Regions from separate parts of the Klebsiella sp. KE9456 genome, predicted to be linked through region 1. Evidence: predicted binding sites of a transcription regulator. Region 1 holds the regulator's gene; each other region holds the start of a gene.

Region 1 (5,072 bases):
ACGTCAGCTAAAAAGCATGCGCCGCATCCGGGAGTTTGACGACAGCATTACCGCCCGGATCCACGGTTTTGCCGATGCGCTGGACTACTATCGCCAGTGCAGCGCCATGCCGCGCTTAAGCGATATCACGAAACCAACGTTGATTATTCATGCGAAAGACGATCCTTTTATGGATCACCATTCGATTCCCCCGCAGGAACAGCTTCCGGCAAATGTCGAATATCAGCTAACGGAGCACGGCGGGCATGTTGGTTTCGTCGGCGGTACGCTGCGTAAGCCAGAGATGTGGCTGGAAAAACGGATTCCGGCCTGGCTAACCCGCTGGTTAGGAGGGAAAATATGATTATTCCCTGGCAGGATCTCGATCCCGAAACGCTGGATAATCTGATTGAAAGCTTTGTATTACGCGAAGGCACCGATTATGGTGAGCATGAACGTTCGCTGACAGATAAAGTCTCTGATGTTAAACAACAGCTAAAAAGCGGAGAAGCCGTGCTGGTGTGGTCAGAACTGCACGAGACGGTCAACATCATGCCCCGCAAGCAGTTTCACGGCTAAAGCGGCGCACACTATCGTTTACCCTGGGAGTTGTTATGTCTGCCAAACATCCGGTGATTGCCGTCACGGGCTCCAGCGGCGCGGGAACCACAACCACCAGCCTCGCCTTTCGCAAAATCTTCGCGCAGTTAAACCTGCACGCCGCTGAAGTGGAAGGCGACAGCTTTCACCGCTATACCCGCCCGGAAATGGACATGGCGATCCGCAAGGCGCGGGATCAGGGCAAGCATATCAGTTACTTTGGCCCTGAAGCGAACGACTTCGGCCTGCTGAAACAGACTTTCGTTGAATACGGGCAGAGCGGCAAAGGTCAGTCGCGCAAGTATTTACATACCTATGATGAAGCCGTACCGTGGAACCAGGTGCCGGGGACCTTCACCCCCTGGCAACCACTCCCCGAACCCACTGACGTACTGTTTTATGAAGGGCTGCATGGCGGCGTCGTTACGCCGCAGCATGATGTCGCGAGCCATGTCGACCTGCTGGTCGGCGTCGTGCCCATCGTCAATCTGGAGTGGATCCAGAAGCTTATCCGCGACACCAGCGAACGCGGGCACTCCCGTGAGGCGGTAATGGATTCCGTCGTTCGCTCAATGGAGGATTACATCAATTTCATCACCCCGCAGTTTTCGCGTACCCATCTCAACTTCCAGCGCGTTCCCACGGTGGATACCTCCAATCCCTTTGCGGCCAAAGCCATTCCTTCACTGGATGAGAGCTTTGTCGTTATCCATTTCCGTAATCTGAGAAACATCGATTTCCCCTGGCTTCTGGCCATGCTTCAGGGCTCGTTTATCTCACATATGAACACTCTGGTTGTACCGGGAGGCAAAATGGGACTGGCGATGGAGCTGATCATGACGCCGCTGGTCGAGCGGCTGATGGAAGGCAGGAAAATCAGTTAACGAATGACTCCCCCCGGTAGCGCGAACGTCTGCCGGGGTCTTGTTGGCTTACTCTTCGATCACTTCATAAGAGTGGGTAATATTTACCGCTTTCTCCAGCATCAGCGCCACCGAGCAATATTTTTCCGCTGACAGGTCAACAGCACGAGAAACGGCAGCCTCTTTCAGCGCCTTACCGGTCACGATAAAATGCAGATTAATATGGGTAAACAGACGCGGCGCCTCTTCCCGACGTTCCGAGGTCAGCTTGACTTCACAGTTGGTGACGTTATGGCGCCCCTTCTGTAAAATGGAGACGACGTCAATCGCGCTGCATCCGCCCGCCGCCATCAGCACCATTTCCATCGGGCTGGGGGCTTTATCACCGGAATTCCCGTCCATCAGAATCTGGTGACCAGAAGCCGACTCTCCAATGAAGGTTAACCCTTCAACCCACTTCACTCGCGCTTGCATAAATTGAACTCCAGAGCTGTAATTTTCCTGACAGATTACGCGCACATAACAATTCTGGCAACGGAAGGCGACCTGGGTCATGCTGAAGCGAGACACCAGGAGACATGCAGCGAAAGCTATGCTAAAACAGTCTGGATGCTACAGTAATACATTGATGTACTGCATGTATGCAGAGGAGTTCACATTACAGGCTGCGGAAAAATTCCAGCCAGATTCCCAGGTACAGGGATTTAATACGATTGCATGCCCGGATGCCGTGTAGTGTCGGCACCCGGAGATAGCTGATAACAGAGGATAACCGCGCATGGTGCTTGGCAAACCGCAAACAGACCCTACCCTCGAATGGTTCTTGTCTCATTGCCACATTCATAAGTACCCCTCAAAGAGCACGCTGATCCACCAGGGTGAGAAAGCAGAAACGCTGTACTACATCGTTAAAGGCTCAGTGGCTGTACTCATCAAGGATGAAGAAGGCAAAGAGATGATCCTCTCTTACCTCAACCAGGGCGATTTCATCGGTGAATTAGGCTTGTTTGAAGAAGGTCAGGAACGTAGCGCCTGGGTACGTGCTAAAACCGCATGTGAAGTGGCTGAAATCTCCTACAAAAAATTCCGTCAGTTGATCCAGGTAAACCCGGATATCCTGATGCGTCTCTCTTCGCAAATGGCGCGTCGCCTGCAGGTTACGTCTGAGAAAGTGGGTAACCTTGCCTTCCTCGACGTTACCGGTCGCATCGCTCAGACGCTGCTGAATCTGGCAAAACAGCCGGATGCAATGACCCACCCCGACGGTATGCAAATTAAAATTACCCGTCAGGAAATTGGTCAGATCGTCGGCTGCTCCCGCGAAACCGTTGGCCGGATACTGAAAATGCTGGAAGATCAAAACCTGATCTCCGCGCACGGTAAAACTATCGTCGTCTACGGTACCCGTTAAGTCGGTAAAACGGCGTATTGTCTGACAATACGCCGTTTTTGTTTCCTCCCCATGTGGCGCAGGCTGATTTATCACCCGGAAGTCAACTATGCACTGCGGCAAACGCTGGTGTTATGTCTGCCAGTTGCAACGGGACTTCTTCTTGGTCATTTACAGCAGGGACTCCTGTTTTCCCTCGTTCCTGCCTGCTGCAATATTGCCGGTCTGGATACACCGCATAAACGCTTCTTTAAGCGCCTGATCATTGGCGGCTGCTTGTTCGCTGGCAGTAGCCTGATTGTCCAGCTCCTTCTGCAGCGGGAAATTCCTTTACCACTAATCCTGACCGGGCTGACCCTGATTCTCGGCGTTACTGCCGAAATCAGTTCGCTTCATGCGAGATTGTTACCCGCCTCGCTTATCGCCGCCAGTTTTACTCTGAGCCTTGCAGGCAATATGCCGATCCAGGAACCGTTGCTAATCTATGCACTCGGCACCCTATGGTATGGAATTTTTAACTGGTTCTGGTTTTGGCTGTGGCGCGAACAGCCGCTGCGCGAATCTCTGAGCCTGCTCTATCGGGAGCTGGCCAGTTATTGTGAAGCCAAATACAGCCTGCTGACCCAGCATACCGATCCGGCCACCTCGTTGCCGCCCCTGCTCAACCGCCAACAAAAAGTGGTCGATCTGATTACCCAGTGCTACCAGCAGATGCATATGCTGGCGGCCAACCAGCACAGCGATCATAAACGCCTGCTGCGCGCTTTCCAGGTTGGTCTGGATCTCCAGGAGCACATCTCCGTCAGCCTGCACCAACCGGAAGAGGTGCAGAAACTGGTGGAGCGCAGCCACGCAGAAGCGGTAATTCGCTGGAACGCGCAAACCATCGCCGCTCGACTGCGCGAACTGGCGGATGATCTGCTTTACCATCGCTATCCTCAGCGCTTTCAGATGGATAAACAGATCGGCGCTCTGGAAAAGATCGCCTGGCAGCATCCGGATAACCCGGTCGGCCAGTTTTGCGCCTGGCATTTCAGTCGCATTGCCCGGGTTTTACGCACCCAGCGCCCTCTGTACTCCCGAAATCTGATGGCGGATAAAACCCGCCGCCTGCCGCTGCTACCGGCGTTGAAAAGCTATCTGTCGCTTAAATCACCGGCGTTACGTAACGCGGCGCGCATCAGCGTAATGCTGAGTGTCGCCAGCCTGATGGGCAGCGCGTTGCATTTACCAAAACCCTACTGGATTTTGATGACCGTGCTCTTCGTGACGCAAAACGGCTACAGCGCAACACGGGTGCGGATCGTCCACCGGGCTGCCGGGACATTTGCCGGATTAGTCATCGCCGGACTGACGCTGCATTTTCACGTCCCGGAAGGTTATACGCTAACCGCCATGCTCTTCATCACGCTATTAAGCTACCTGATTATTCGTAAGAATTACGGCTGGGCGATGGTCGGGTTTACCGTTACGGCGGTATATACCCTGCAACTGCTCACCCTGAACGGCGAACAGATTATTGTTGCCAGGCTGGTTGATACGCTGATTGGCTGCCTGATTGCCTTCGGCGGAATGCTCTGGTTATGGCCGCAGTGGCAGAGCGGCCTGCTACGCAAAAACGCCCACGATGCGCTGGAAGCCGATCAGGGAGCCATCCGGCTTATTCTTAGCGACGATCATCAGGCCCCTGCGCTGGCCTATCAGCGAATGCGCGTCAATCAGGCCCATAATGCGCTGTTTAACTCACTGAATCAGGCGATGCTGGAACCTGGTTTTAACACACACTATCTGGAAGATATGAAGCTGTGGGTCACCCATAGCCAGTTCATCGTCGAACATATTAATGCCATGACAACGCTGGCGCGCGAGCACAATATGCTGACGCCGGATTTAGCGCAACGTTATCTGGAGTCGTGCGAAATTGCGCTCCAGCGCTGTCAGCAACGTCTGGATTCCGATGGGCCAGGCAGCGCAGGAGATGTGAACATTATGGAAGCGCAGGATGCCGAGGTTCCCCGCGGCCCGCTCAGCGCCATGGAGCAGCATTTGCAGCGGATCCTTGGGCATCTGAACACCATGCACACGATTTCGTCGGTGGCATGGCGTCAGCGCCCACATCATGGCATCTGGCTACGGGCCGCTAAGCGCTAAGCACGCGCTCAACCGCATGGGCAAAGCGCGTCATCCCTTCGGCAATATCGCTGTCGTCAATCACCAGCGACGGCACAAAACGCATCACG
Region 2 (5,072 bases), on a different contig from region 1:
AAGAGCAAATCGAAGAAGAACTGCTGTATATGCCGGAAGGCGGCATGCCGGATATGCAGGTTCTGACCTGGGACGGCCAGTTGTTGGCGCTGGAGCTGCCGCAGACGGTTGATCTGGAAATCGTTGACACGGCGCCGGGTATTAAAGGCGCATCCGCAAGCGCCCGTAACAAACCGGCGACCCTGAGCACCGGTCTGGTGGTTCAGGTGCCTGAATATCTGAGCGCAGGCGAGCGTATTCGGATTCATATTGAAGAGAGCCGTTATATGGGGCGTGCGGACTAAGCCCGGCGGCTTTTGCAGTGGATTTACGCAGAATGTAAAACACGCATGCGGGGCGTTTTTGCGCGCCCCACATGCGGTTAATCGGCAATTGTCTGGAAGCTGAAGGTCATCCATAACATCCCCTCTAATGCTGATCGGTTCAGCGAGTCATCGACGTTCTCTTCTGCTTTTTTATTCAACGGTAATCGCTTTTTCGGTGGTTTTAGCGAACGGCCTGATGGAGTGACAGGACTGACGGTATCGTCGGTTTTTTATGACCTACAGCGCCGGGAGAGTAACAGATTGGTTGTTGGCTCACCGCAAGGGGGTTGGGCGCATCAAGGAAACCTGGCGGGAACGCAGGCGCGCATCCAGGACTGGCCGCCAGGACGGTGGCCAGAGGGCGGGTCGAGACAGGGACAAAATTGCCGGGAGCAATTTTGAACAGCGCTTGCGCTGGCCCTGGAAGGGCGAGTCCCAGGGATGGGACGAGTAATCACGAGTCCCGCCCGGTCCGCCAGATGAAGCCGGAGTGGAGCGGACCGCGCAGCGGCAGGTTTTCAGCGCAATGCCGGGGGTCATGGGGGCGAGCGAAACGCCCCCATGCCGTTCACAGGCTGCAGGGACGGCATATATCTTCGTACTGACGGTGAACGGAACAGTCCACTGAATCACATGGGGGAGGTAAAAATGCGCCATGTTCGCTAAAACCACCATTTAACGGAACCGCTCAGCCTGCCATAAACGCGGCTGACCGCCCCTTAACTGATCGCATTAACCCGCACCCGGCACTACAGCAGCTCAGGATACTTCGTCATCTTCAGCGCCAGCTCAACGCCACGAACCTCCGCCATTCCCTTTAAACGCCCAATCGCCGAATAGCCCGGATTGGTTTTCTTCCGCAGATCGTCCAGCATTTGATGACCATGATCCGGACGGAATGGAATCGGACGCAAATCGCCCGCACGCTTGCGGCGCAATTCTTCACACAGAATCGCATTCACTACCGCCACCATATTCACATCCCCGTCCAGGTGCGCGGCTTCATGAAACGTGAGCGGATTAGCTTCCCGACAGGTTGAACGCAAATGGGTGAAGTGGATACGATCGCCAAAGGTTTCAACCATTTTGACCAGATCGTTATCTGCGCGAACGCCGTAAGAACCTGTACACATAGTAAACCCATTATTAATGCTATCTACCGTCGTTTTCAGCCATTGCATATCTTCAATGGTCGAGACGATGCGCGGCAGACCAAGAATCGGCCGCGGCGGATCGTCCGGATGAACCGCCAGACGCACGCCAACGTCTTCGCATACCGGAACAATCGCGCGCAGGAAGTACGCCATGTTTTCCCGCAACTGCGCTTTATCAATATTGTCGTATTCCGCCAGCCGCGCACGGAATTGATCGAGGGTATAACCCTCTTCCGCCCCCGGAAGACCAGCAATAATATTGCGGGTCAGCTTTTCCACTTCCGCTGCGCTCATCGCGGCGAAACAGGCCTGCGCCTGCCGCCGTTCTTCTTCGCTATAATCCCGCTCCGCGCCCGGACGCTTGAGAATGTGCAGTTCGAAAGCGGCAAAAGCGATCTGGTCAAAACGCAAAGCTTTAGAACCGTCCGGCAACTGATATTCAAGATCGGTACGTGTCCAGTCGAGGATCGGCATAAAATTGTAGCAAACGGTATCAATGCCGCAGGCCGCCAGATTGCGGATACTTTGCTGATAGTTGGCGATCCAGACGGCAAACTGCCCGCTATGGGTTTTAATCTCTTCGTGAACCGGAATACTCTCCACCACTGACCACGTGAGTCCTTTTTCCGCCAGCAGCGCCTGACGCTTTTTGATCTCATCCACCGGCCAGACATGCCCGTTAGCAATATGATGTAACGCCGTCACGACCCCCGTCGCTCCCGCCTGTCGGACATCATCAAGCGATACCGGATCATTTGGCCCATACCAACGCCAGGTTTGCTCCATCGCGTTCCCCTTAAAAAGTTGTTATACCAATATAGTGTTAACCACGCATGACGACTACCATACATGCTTCTCAGCTATAATCAATTTAGACGACAGAATTGATTGATCAAGCTCACATTAAGCGGATAAATACGGCTCACCAATTTCATTTCTTGTCATATAACTTTACACTGCCGGATGTTAATTATCGGTTAATCAGGTGTATTGAGAATGATGACTATTGCCACAACCACGCTGCCGAACAACGTACAGCTCCCACGCTATGACCGTAGCCAATTATGCTCGCGTATTGTGCATTTCGGTTTCGGCGCTTTTCATAGGGCGCACCAGGCGCTACTCACCGATCGGGTGCTTAATGCCAGCGGTGGAGACTGGGGGATTTGCGAAATTAGCCTGTTCAGCGGCGATCGGTTGATGAGTCAGCTTCGCCAGCAGGATCACCTGTTTACCGTGCTGGAAAAAGGCGCCGCAGGCAATCAGCCGATCGTTGTCGGTGCCGTGCGTGAATGCCTGAACGCGAAGCTGGATTCACTGGCTGCCATTATTGATAAATTTTGCGAACCGCAGGTTGCCATCGTCTCTTTGACCATCACCGAGAAGGGTTACTGCATCGATCCCGCCAGCGGTCTGCTGGACATGACGCAACCCCGTATTATTCATGATCTGCAAAACCCCACGCTGCCGCAATCGGTACCCGGTATTCTGGTCGAAGCGTTGTCCCGTCGCCGCCAACGGGGACTGCCGCCGTTTACTATCCTCTCCTGTGACAACATCCCGAATAATGGACATGTGGTAAAGAACGCCGTTCTGGGAATGGCCGAAAAACGCGACCCGGAACTCACGCAGTGGATTGCAGAACGCGTCAGTTTTCCCGCTACCATGGTTGACCGCATTGTGCCTGCCGCCACCGATGCGTCGCTGGCGGAAATTAGCGCGATCCTGGGAGTGGAAGACCCCTGCGCGATCAGCTGCGAGCCTTTTATTCAATGGGTCGTCGAAGATAACTTCGTTGCCGGTCGTCCGGAATGGGAAAATGCTGGCGTACAGATGACCGATAATGTTCTGCCGTGGGAACAGATGAAGCTGCGGATGCTCAATGGCAGTCACTCGTTCCTTGCCTGGCTCGGTTACCTGGCCGGGCATACGCATATTAGCGACTGCATGCAGGACCCGGTTTTCCGCAACGCCGCCTACCGCCTGATGCTTGATGAACAGGCGCCGACTTTATCTATCAAAGGCGTCGATCTGACGGCCTATGCTGACAGCCTGATCGCGCGCTTCAGCAACCCGGCGCTGAAGCATCGTACCTGGCAAATCGCCATGGACGGCAGCCAGAAGCTTCCGCAGCGTATGCTTGATGGTATTCGCGTCCATCTTGACCGTGGCAGCGCCTGGCCGCTACTGGCGCTCGGCGTCGCTGGCTGGATGCGCTACGTCAGCGGTACTGACGATGCCGGAAACGCGATTGATATCCGCGATCCGCTGGCCGATAAGTTACACACTTGCGTTTCCGGCAGTAACGACCAACAGCGCGTGGCCGCCCTGCTCTCGCTGACCGAGATCTTTGGCCATGACCTGCCGCAGAATCCACAGTTTGTTGCCCAAATCACCGCCGCATGGCAGCAACTTACGAGATCAGGCGCCCGCCAGGCGATTGCCGCCACACTGGATTGTTAACAATTTCTGCCTTTTAGCGGGCAGCTTACTTTTCTGTCCGCCGTAAGACTTCTCTTTTTTCCTTTTTTTCGTCAGGATAGTCTCAACTGTTACAACATTACATGTATCCTGGAGAAAAAGTGACCAAAACAAACTTGATCACGGGGTTTCTCGGCAGCGGCAAGACGACCTTGATCCTGCATCTGCTGGCTCACAAGCCCGCGGATGAAAAATGGGCTGTGCTGGTCAACGAGTTTGGCGAAGTCGGCATTGATGGCGCGCTGCTGGCCGAGAGCGGCGCCTTACTCAAAGAGATCCCCGGCGGCTGCATGTGCTGTGTTAACGGTCTGCCAATGCAGGTTGGTCTCAATACGCTGTTACGTCAGAACACGCCGGACCGTCTTCTGATTGAGCCGACCGGACTTGCCCATCCCAGGCAGCTCCTCGATATTCTGACCGCTGAAGTATACGCGCCGTGGATTGACCTGCGTGCCACCTTATGCGTACTGGACCCGCGTCAATTGCTGGATGAAAAAATCGTGACCAACGAAAACTTTCGCGATCAGTTGGCTGCCGCTGATGTCATTGTCAGTAATAAAGCCGACCGTTCGACTGACGAAAGTCAGCGGGCGTTTACGACGTGGTGGCAGGCCTGTGCCGGAGAGCGCCAGTATGTCAGCGCAACGCAGGGCGATATCGACCCAACGTGGCTTGATTTACCGCGTCGCAATATCGCGCCACTCCCTGAAAGCGTAGAGCACATCCACAACCACGGGCAGAAAAAAGGTCTCGCGGCGCTTAGCCTCCCGGCACATCAGCGCTGGCGCCGTTGCCTCAATAGCGGCCAGGGCTATCACTCCTGCGGCTGGATTTTCGATGCCGGAACCCTCTTCGACACCGTTGGTCTGCTCGAATGGGCGCGACTGGCCCCGGTCGGGCGGGTGAAAGGCGTGATGCGTATTGCTGAAGGACTGGTGCGCATTAACCGACAGCAGCACGATCTGCATATTGAGACACAAAACGTCGCTCCGCCGGATAGTCGTATTGAGCTGATTACGGATACCGATACGGACTGGAACGCGCTGCAGGCCTCTTTGTTGAAGCTTCGTTTAAGTTAAGGCGGCTATGGTTGCCATCGTTTTATACAATACGCGACAGTTATGATTAAAAA
Region 3 (5,072 bases), on a different contig from region 1:
TCACCCACAATATTCAGGGCAATGCGTTGGCCCGCCTGGGCCTTCCCGACCGACTGATTCTGCGCATGCAGACCACGCACGCGCATCGGCTTATCCACACCAGTCAGCCACAGCGTATCCCCCACATTCACCTCGCCGGAAAGCGCCGTTCCGGTGACCACCAGACCCGCGCCTTTTACGCTAAACGCCCGGTCGATAGCAAGGCGGAAACGCTGATGCTGCGGATGCGGCCGCGCGGAAAGTCGCAGTAAATGATCGCGTAGTTCGGCAATGCCCTGGTTTTCCGTCGCTGCGGTAACAAACAGGCTCGCAGCAGTAAAACCGAATTCGGCCAGCACCGCGTCGATTTCCCTTTTCACTTCCTCAACCCGCCCGGCCTCAACGCGGTCAGATTTGGTGAGCGCGACCGTTAACCTCGGCTTACCCGTAAGCTGAAGGATCGCCAGATGTTCACGCGTCTGCGCCATCACCCCATCATCACAAGCCACCACCAGCAGCGCATGATCGATGCCGCCGACGCCAGCCAGCATGTTGGACAAAAACTTTTCATGACCCGGCACGTCAATAAATCCCAGCACTCGGCCATCGGGCTGCGGCCAGTAGGCGTAGCCGAGGTCGATAGTCATTCCGCGCGCTTTCTCTTCCGGCAGGCGATCGGCATTGATACCGGTAATCGCCTGCAGCAACGTGGTTTTGCCGTGGTCAACATGTCCGGCAGTGGCAATAATCATTTCGCTAACATCTCCATAAACCGGGTTTCATCCTCAAGACAGCGGAGATCCAGCCACAGTCGACCATCATAAACCCGGCCAATAACCGGCACCGGAAGCCGACGCCAGCGAACCGTCAACGCCTCCAGCTGGCTACCGCGGCCATTGCACGGGGTAAACGTCAATGCCGCGCTGGGTAACCGGTCCACTGGCAACGAACCGCTGCCAATCTGCGACAAACAGGGTTCTACCCGCAGTACAAAATCTGGGTAATATTCCGCCAGCGCGGCTTGTATACGTTCGCCCAGCTGGCGAATCTCGTCTACGGGGCGGGTCAACAGACGTAGCGTCGGCAGTTCAGCGGCCAGTGTCTCCGGGTGCAGATAGAGGCGTAGCGTGGCTTCCAGCGCCGCGAGCGTCATTTTATCCGCCCGCAGCGCACGTTTCAGCGGATGGCTCTGTAAACGCGCGATCAGCGCTTTCTTACCGACGATAATTCCCGCCTGCGGGCCGCCCAGTAGTTTATCCCCGGAAAAGCTCACCAGGCTGATGCCCGCGGCAATCATCTCCTGGGGCATTGGCTCTTTTGGCAAGCCGTAGCGGCTTAAATCCACCAGCGAGCCGCTGCCAAGATCGGCGACAACCGGGATATTCAGCTCGCGGCCAATTTCCGCCAGCGCCACCTCATCAACCGCTTTCGTAAAGCCCTCAATGCTGTAGTTGCTGGTGTGAACTTTCATCAGCAAACCGGTATTGTCATTGACGGCCTGACGATAATCTTCCCCATGGGTACGATTAGTGGTACCGACTTCATGCAGGATGCAGCCCGCCTGGCGCATCACGTCAGGAATGCGAAACGCACCGCCAATCTCTACCAGCTCACCCCGCGATACCACAACTTCATTACCGCCGGCGATGGCCGCCAGCATGAGCAGCACCGCCGCCGCGTTGTTATTGACGATGCAAGCATCTTCCGCACCGGTTATCCGACAAAGCAGGTCGGCCAGCGCCCGGTCCCGGTGGCCGCGTCCGGCATCCTCGAGATCGTATTCCAGCGTCACCGGCGCGCGCATGGCCTGGGCAACGGCTGCAATCGCCGCTTCTGCCTGAAGCGCACGGCCAAGATTGGTATGCAGTACGGTGCCCGTCAGGTTGAAAACCGGGCGCAGCGCACTCTGCTGCGTTTGCGCCAGACGCCGGGCGGTTTCCAGCAGCCAGTCGTCACACCAGACCGGCAGCGCATGTCTCTGACGAATATGTTCCCTTGCCTCATCCAGCATCTGACGTAGCAGCGTAACCGTCTGCGAGTGACCATACTGCATCAGCAACGAGGAAAACGCCGGAGCATGGAGTAAACGGTCAATGGCCGGAAGCCGGGTATACAGTGCACGAATCTCGGTAGTCATGAATGAACCTGTTTTCCCCTCCCGACGGGAGAGGGAGTCAATAAATGAGCAGCAATTGTAATACCTTCGCGCAAAAACTGTTACCTGCCTGGGTCAACTCCCTGGCGGTTCAGTGCGCGCAAAACTGGGGCGCTGGAAGAGTGAATCCACCAGTTTAACCAGCTTAGGCCGTGTCGCGCACCAGCCCGGCGCAACGCGGCGAATATTAAGATAAGCAATGGCGCAGGCCGTGGAAATGGTCGCCAGATTCACCTCATCGGGACGTAAAATACCGTCATTTGCATAGCCTTCCAGGGCATCAAGACCACGCGTAACTTTTTCCCGTTGGCGCAGCAGTTCGCTTTCTAACTGCTGCGTCGCCGGGCGCATTTTCTCCCGCACCAGCGCCTGCGCTGCTTCCATCACGCCATCTGCCAGCGCTTCAATTTGACGCATTTTCAGCGCGGCTTTCGGCTCCGCGGGCAGCATAGCAGGCGCAATGCCAAGCTGCTCCAGGTATTGAGCGATAATGGGGGAGTCATACCAACATTCACCGTCGTCGGTAACCAGCGCAGGCACTTTTCCCAGCGGATTGTATTTCGCCACACGATTGGCGTCGTTATAAGGAAATTCGTTGACGAACTCGAAAGGGATCGCTTTTTCCAGCAACATGACGGAAATTTTGCGCACAAAGGGACTGGTGTAGCTGCCGATCAGTTTCATTGCCTGCTCCTTTCGCCAACAAAAAAGTAAGTATGGCGCAGACCGTAGTAAAAAACCGACAAACCGAACGTAATTTACCCTGCCGTTTTCGCCATGATGGCTAAAATGTCCTTTAGTGGATCAAGTTACTGAGTTACATATCCTCATATTAGACGCGGCATAATCTGCCCAGGATCACATCAGGGAAAATCCGTGGGGATATATTTTGTGATGTAAATCACAAATAAATAACAAACTCATAAAAAATATTTGTGATACATATCACATAAAAGTGTGTTTTTTACTCTAAAACTCCCTCCTGTTGTTTTTTTACACTCAATTTTTGTGACGCAAGTCACTATACAGACCCACTACTAACCTATATTTATGTGATGTAAATCACATAAAAGCCCACTAACTGGACAGCGTAACAATTCAGTGCCAGATTTCGCACTATCAATCCGGGCCCGGCTACCTCTGCCGCCACATTAACAACAAGCCTCGGGCTTTCAGCCTGCCGATAGCAAAAACAGAAGAAGGGGTGTTTTATGTCATCCGATATCAAGATCAAAGTGCAAAGCTTTGGTCGTTTTCTCAGCAATATGGTGATGCCAAATATCGGCGCGTTTATCGCGTGGGGTATTATCACCGCACTATTTATTCCAACAGGATGGTTACCGAACGAAACGCTGGCGAAGCTGGTGGGTCCGATGATCACCTATCTGTTACCGCTGTTGATCGGTTATACCGGCGGTAAACTGGTTGGCGGCGAACGCGGCGGCGTAGTCGGCGCAATTACCACTATGGGCGTCATCGTCGGCGCGGATATGCCGATGTTCCTCGGCTCGATGATCGCGGGTCCTCTGGGTGGCTGGGCCATCAAGAAATTCGACGTTTGGGTAGATGGTAAGATTAAATCCGGTTTTGAGATGCTGGTGAATAACTTCTCCGCCGGTATTATCGGTATGATCCTCGCCATCCTGGCGTTCCTCGGTATCGGTCCGGCGGTTGAAGTCCTGTCCAAAATCCTGGCTGCGGGCGTTAACTTCATGGTGGCGCACGACATGCTGCCGCTGGCATCCATCTTTGTTGAACCGGCGAAAATCCTGTTCCTTAACAACGCCATCAACCACGGTATCTTCTCGCCGCTGGGCATCCAGCAGTCTCATGAACTCGGCAAATCTATCTTCTTCCTGATTGAAGCTAACCCGGGTCCGGGTATGGGCGTCCTGCTGGCATACATGTTTTTTGGCCGCGGCAGCGCTAAGCAGTCTGCGGGCGGTGCGGCAATCATCCATTTCCTCGGCGGTATTCACGAAATCTACTTCCCGTACGTGCTGATGAACCCGCGTCTGATTCTGGCCGTTATCCTCGGCGGTATGACCGGTGTGTTTACTCTGACTATCCTCAACGGCGGTCTGGTTTCTCCGGCCTCTCCGGGCTCAATCCTCGCCGTACTGGCGATGACGCCGAAAGGAGCCTATTTCGCTAACATCACGGCGATTATTGCCGCGATGGCCGTCTCCTTCGTGATCTCGGCGATTCTGCTGAAAACCAGTAAAGTCAAAGAAGAAGATGATATCGAAACAGCGACCCGTCGTATGCAGGACATGAAAGCGCAGTCCAAAGGCGCAGCGACTCCGCTGTCCACAGGCGATGTCACGAACGACCTCAGCCATGTGCGTAAAATCATCGTCGCCTGCGACGCCGGTATGGGCTCCAGCGCCATGGGCGCAGGCGTGCTGCGTAAGAAAGTACAGGATGCCGGGCTGAGCAATATCTCCGTCACCAACTGTGCGATTAACAACCTGCCGCCGGATGTTGACCTGGTCATCACTCACCGCGACCTGACCGAACGCGCGATGCGCCAGGTGCCGCAAGCGCAGCATATTTCGTTGACCAACTTCCTCGACAGCGGCCTGTATACCAGCCTGACCGAACGCCTGGTGGCGGCCCAGCGTCACACGGATAACGAAGAGAAAGTTCGCGACAGTCTGCAAGACAGCTTCGATGCGGCGGATACCCATCTGTTCAAACTGGGTGCGGAAAACATCTTCCTCGGTCAGAAAGCGGCCACCAAAGAAGACGCTATTCTGTTCGCGGGTGAACAACTGGTAAAAGGGGGTTATGTCGAGCCGGAATACGTTCAGGCAATGCTGGAGCGTGAAAAACTGACCTCGACCTACCTGGGTGAGTCCATCGCGGTTCCGCACGGCACTATCGAAGCGAAGGATCGCGTTCTGAAAACCGGTATCGTGTTCTGCCAGTATCCGGA
Region 4 (5,072 bases), on a different contig from region 1:
GAGAGCAGTGGAAGGTGACCATTGACCGCTGCGCCATATTTTCCGATGCCGTAGTATTTACCCGGATCCGGTAGTTCAACGCCTTGAGAGAAGTTAAACCAGGTCTGCTGACGCGCGGTAAGATGGGCGACAATCCCGGCGTTAAATAAAACGTTATCGTAATCGGTTTTTCCGCCGGGAATCGCATCCGCTGAATTGGCCGCGCCGCTGGCGACAGCCTGTTGCTGGGCGTAACCTACGAAATCGTCGACCCGGTTTTCCGTCCACTGATAGCGCACGCCGCCGCTGAGGGTAAAGATATCATTCAGGTCATAGCTGGACTGCAGGAACGGCGCCAGGTTGGTAATACTGTAGCCAGGGTAGCGACCGGTGGTATAGATAGCCTGATTGCTGAGCCCGCCGGAAGACATCGCCTGGTCCAAATCAAAGAACATCTGGTTGGCATTGAAGGTTTCGTGGTCGGCATCCACTCCCCATGTCAGGTCCCAGCCATTCAGCGGCTGGCTATTCAGGGTTATTTTCGCGCCGTATTGATCGGTATCCTGCTTTGAAGAAGAGAAACTGCTGACCTGACCATTGCTGAGCGTAAGGAAAGGGTAAAAGGTCAGGGACTCGTCGCGATAATAGACCTGGCTTATCAGGTTCTGGCCGAAGAAATCGGCATCCGAGTACTGGAGACTCATCAGGTGGCGTTCAGTGCCGGGAACGCGGTCGGAATTCAGGCCGTTAGTGGTAAAGGCTTTACCCTTGCCGGTCACCGCCGACATATTTTCACCCAGGTACAGCCCGTAATCGTCACCCTGGCTTTTATAGTATTGGGTTATTAGCTGCAGTTGACGGTTATTGTCAATTTCAACGGTTCCCGTTGCCATCACATCCAGGCGATCGGAATGCTGAAGCCCGGTCTGAGTATTATCGAGGAGTAGCGCGTCGTTGTTACCATCATACCAGCCGTCAAAACGCTGATATGCCACGGACAGCCGACCGGAAGCGTGGTCGGTACCGCCGCTCACCGCTGCTGCGACGCGCTCGTCATGATCGTTACGATTGGCAAAGCCGGTTTTTCCTCCCAGTTCCAGGTCGACCTGGCGCTCCTGCTGGCCCTTTTTGGTGACAATATTGATAAGACCGCCGGTACTGCCGCCACCGTACAGCGATGTTGCTCCGGAGATCACCTCAATGTGCTCAATGTTAAAAGGATCAATGGCGTCGAGCTGACGGCTGTCGGTACGGGAGGAGTTCAGGCGAACGCCGTCAATCAACACCACAATGGCTCGACCACGCATATTCATACCGTAGTTGGTCCGTCCCTGGCTGCTGACGTCGATACCGGGGATCAACTGTGCCAGTACATCTTTGAATTCTTTACCGCCCTGAACCTGTTGTTCAATTTCCTGTCCTTCAATAACCCAGGTGGTCTGGGCCATTTCAGCGACGGTACGGTGCGTTCGGTTGGCGCTGACGATCATATTGTCATCAGCGGACCAGGCGGGGAGGGCGCTTGCCAGCAGCAGTGGGTTAAGCACCCAGAGACGTTTTTTCATGCTCATTCCTTTTCTGAATTTACGATATTGTTGTTTTAATTTCCGGCACAGGTGCACCGTTTGTTACAAACTGAAATAAAGAGAAATATTCAAGGCTGAAGTTTGCCCGTATTGATTATTGTTATCAATATCATTCTCGAAAATTAATCAAATAAGCTATTGAAAGTACTATTAAATGTGTGGTTAAGGCGGGAGGGGAAATTAAATGGAAAAGCCGGAAAGAAAAATCGGTGACAGTGATGATAAGCCTGTATCAGCAACTGCGCTCGCCTTTCTGCCGGGGGGCGGATGACGCCTTACCCGGCAAGGAAAATCACGAATATCAGCATGTCATGCAGTGAGCCAGTCCCGCACAGGCGAAGCGCGGCCGGAAAATTCCAGAATCCGCGCTTTTGTCAGACAGCCTGGTGGTGGAGAACCAGCGGCCACAGGCGCAGCGTCGTTTCGGCGATTTGCATGATTTTAGTGAAATCAGCGCCTTCCCGGGCACTGATCGACATCCCTTGTAATATGCAATTGAGGAACTGCGCCAGCTGATTTACATCGCCGTCTGGCGGTAATTCACCACGGCGCTGTCGCTTCAGAAGAAACTGGGTGAGTGTCTGTTCCTGCATTGCGTGCCGTGATTTTACGGTATTGGCAATATCGGTAGATGAGGCCGCCAGCGCCGCGGAAGTGTTGATCATAAAGCAGCCGGCTGGTGTTTCTTTGCTGGTGAAACAGGTGGCGACGGCGGTGAAATAATCGCGCAATGCCTGATCGACGGATTTGTCTTCATCAAGCAGTAATGCTTCATGTCTGGCGGCAAAACGAGAGATATAGCGATCCAGCACTGCGCGAAACAATCCCTCTTTATTTACAAATTCGGCGTATAGCGTTGGGGCTTTAGCGCCCGTCGCCTCAACCAAATCGGCGAGAGAAGTAGCTTCATAGCCGTGCTTCCAGAAGAGTGTCATGGCCTTATCCAGCGCCGCTTCCCTGTCGAACACTTTAGGTCGGCCACGGCTTTTTTTTGTGCAACTTTGAACATCAGTTGTCATGGTGCCGTTGTACCTGTGTTGGTATGTTGAAAGGGTATTATAAAAACAAACCTTACCGGCTACCAGCACTGTCAGATTAAAAATAAATAATTCATATCCGTATGAATTTCAAACTGTTTGTTAATATTGTAACGTTCATTATGAAAATGGTTTGACGCGTGATTTGCTTCACATTATCATTTATTTATCGATCGTTAATTTAATGTGTTGGTTCCAACAAAATCATTCATCTGCACAGGTATATCATCATGAAAAATAGCACTGTAGTTGCCATCGCCGCTGTCCTTAGCTCACTCTCTTTCGCCAGCTTTGCGGCGGTTGAAGTTCAGTCAACGCCGGCAGGGCAGCACAAAATCGGCACCGTTTCCGCCTCAGCCGGGACTAACCTGGGTTCGCTGGAACAACAACTGGCGCAAAAAGCGGATAAGATGGGCGCAAGCGCTTACCGTATTACTTCCGTCTCCGGTCCGAATAACCTGCACGGGACAGCAGTGATCTACAAATAAATTTGAGGCATGGCGTACACCCCTTCGGTTAAACGCTATTGGCCGCGCATAACCCGATTTGATGGTCAGCCAGAAGCGAATACTTAATCGGGGGTTCGGGGAAAGCGATATCGTGTTTCCGCGCATGGGCTCGAAGGCCGATGAAGGCCGCCTGTTTTTATGGCGCTGAACAGGCGGCGGGCTTCATCCGGCAAGGTGGCAGACAGACGATGAAAGTCTGTGGAATCGTGACCTATAGCGACTGTTGGGTAACGTAATCGTCGCGGGTGACGTCAACCGGCATTCCTGAACGCAGCGCCATGGCGCGCACCATCACCTCTTCATCGGTTAACGGCGACTGTTTAAAAGCCTGCATGCTGTCGTCAAGCGTCATCGGCAGCGTTCGCGGATCGTCATCAATATGCTTCGACAGCGGCTGATGAATTTCCACCAGCCGGGTACCGTTGGGCTCAACGGAAGCCTTCACTGGCGTATTAATAATCGTGACTTTTGTTCCCGGCGTTATTTCGTTGTACAGCGTTTTAATGTCGTCATCGCGCAGGCGGATACAGCCGGAACTAACGCGCATACCAATACCGAAATCCGCGTTGGTGCCATGCAGCAGATACACGCCGCCGTATGCCGCCAGACGAATGGCGTGATGACCCATCGGGTTATCGGGTCCGGCGGGTACCACGGCAGGTAGTTCAATGCCCATTGCTTTATAACGGGCGCGGATATTGGCCGTTGGCGTCCAGGTGGGGTTAGCGCGTTTATCCGAGACGGTGGTAACCATCGTCGGAGTGACGGTATCGCTGCCCAACTGACCAATGCCAATCGGGTAAACGGTGACCTCATTTCTGTCCGGCGGATAGTAGTAGAGACGAAGTTCAGCCAGATTAATGACCAATCCTTCGCGCGGGGTATCGGGCAGCAGGGTCTGTTGCGGAATGGTCAGCACGCTACCGGCGCGCGGAACGTAAGCATCAACGCCGGGATTGGCCTGTAGCAGAGCCAGAAAACCCACGTTGTATTTTTTGGCGATGGCTTCGAGAGAGCCGCCGTTATTCTCAACGACGTGAAACTGGTTTTGTCCGACCAGACGGCTATCAGGCGGGGGAAGTGGCCAGGTACTGGCGTGCGCGGGTAGCGCCAGCGTGGCGGTAATGGCTATCATCCTTAGCCAGACGGAAATGCGTGAACAGCGTTTCATCACCCTAACTCCATAATCACTAACCATTTATTTTTATACGCAAAGTCACTGAATTATGGCGTAGCGAGTATCAGGAAGTGCCGGAAGAGTGCAAAATGTTTGTAAATTTTTCCGCTAGTGACGGGGAACGGACCGGGATACGGAATACCGCATCCCGGATACCCCTATGCGGCGGCGTTCTCTTCCAGCTGGCGCATAAACTGGCGCACCCAGTCCATTCGCATTTTACGTTCAGTAAGATCCTGCATAAACTTCAGCCTCGTGGGGCCATCCAGCCGGTAGTGCTGAGGTTGTTTCTGCAGCAGGCCAATTAACCATAGTGGATTAACGTTATTCTTCTCGTTGAACTCAATGATGCCGCCTTTTTCGTTACTCTCCAGCTTACGGATCCCCAGTTTCTGCGCCTGCTGACGTAACCGGGCAATATCAAGCAGGTTTCTTGCCGGGTCCGGCAACATGCCAAAGCGATCGATAAGCTCGACCTTGATCTCTTCCAGCTCATTTTCGTTCTTCGCGCTGGCAATGCGCTTATAGAACGACAGGCGGGTATTCACGTCCGGGATAAAGTCGTCCGGCAGCAGCGACGGCATGCGCAGTTCCACTTCGGTCTGCTGGCTGGTGAGATCTTCCAGCGATGGCTCGCGTCCGGCTTTCAGCGCATCAACGGCGTTTTCCAGCAGCTCCATATACAGCGAGAAGCCAATGGTTTCCATGGAACCGCTCTGATCCTCACCCAGCAGTTCACCGGCGCCGCGAATTTCAAGATCGTGGGTTGCCAGCGCGAATCCGG

The links. The regulator CRP, encoded in region 1, controls carbon source genes, mostly activating them, when cyclic AMP is high. The targets are predictions, from matches to a motif close to ATGTGANNNNNNTCACAT.
Region 2: the regulator CRP is predicted to act here: its motif matches at 2,346-2,363, upstream of uxuA (mannonate dehydratase).
Region 3: the regulator CRP is predicted to act here: its motif matches at 3,185-3,202, upstream of ABK821_RS20050 (PTS mannitol transporter subunit IICBA).
Region 4: the regulator CRP is predicted to act here: its motif matches at 2,741-2,758, upstream of bhsA (multiple stress resistance protein BhsA).

Annotation. Positions count from the first base shown of each region.
Region 1 is NZ_JBDYQK010000027.1:12,929-18,000, forward strand. It holds gene ABK821_RS21730 (hydrolase) at 1-343, shown strand, start outside; gene ABK821_RS21735 (YheU family protein) at 340-558, shown strand; gene ABK821_RS21740 (phosphoribulokinase) at 594-1,463, shown strand; gene ABK821_RS21745 (OsmC family protein) at 1,512-1,916, opposite strand; gene crp (cAMP-activated global transcriptional regulator CRP) at 2,221-2,853, shown strand; gene ABK821_RS21755 (YccS/YhfK family putative transporter) at 2,905-4,983, shown strand; gene ABK821_RS21760 (aspartate aminotransferase family protein) at 4,973-5,072, opposite strand, start outside.
Region 2 is NZ_JBDYQK010000011.1:72,939-78,010, reverse strand. It holds gene yeiP (elongation factor P-like protein YeiP) at 1-284, shown strand, start outside; gene uxuA (mannonate dehydratase) at 1,055-2,245, opposite strand; gene ABK821_RS13020 (fructuronate reductase) at 2,456-3,922, shown strand; gene ABK821_RS13015 (GTP-binding protein) at 4,042-5,019, shown strand; gene ABK821_RS13010 (phosphatase PAP2 family protein) at 5,062-5,072, shown strand, end outside.
Region 3 is NZ_JBDYQK010000022.1:35,492-40,563, reverse strand. It holds gene selB (selenocysteine-specific translation elongation factor) at 1-731, opposite strand, end outside; gene selA (L-seryl-tRNA(Sec) selenium transferase) at 728-2,116, opposite strand; gene ABK821_RS20055 (glutathione S-transferase) at 2,210-2,818, opposite strand; gene ABK821_RS20050 (PTS mannitol transporter subunit IICBA) at 3,346-5,072, shown strand, end outside.
Region 4 is NZ_JBDYQK010000017.1:86,187-91,258, forward strand. It holds gene ABK821_RS17575 (TonB-dependent siderophore receptor) at 1-1,544, opposite strand, end outside; gene ABK821_RS17580 (TetR/AcrR family transcriptional regulator) at 1,940-2,584, opposite strand; gene bhsA (multiple stress resistance protein BhsA) at 2,833-3,090, shown strand; gene ABK821_RS17590 (L,D-transpeptidase family protein) at 3,323-4,282, opposite strand; gene mfd (transcription-repair coupling factor) at 4,447-5,072, opposite strand, start outside.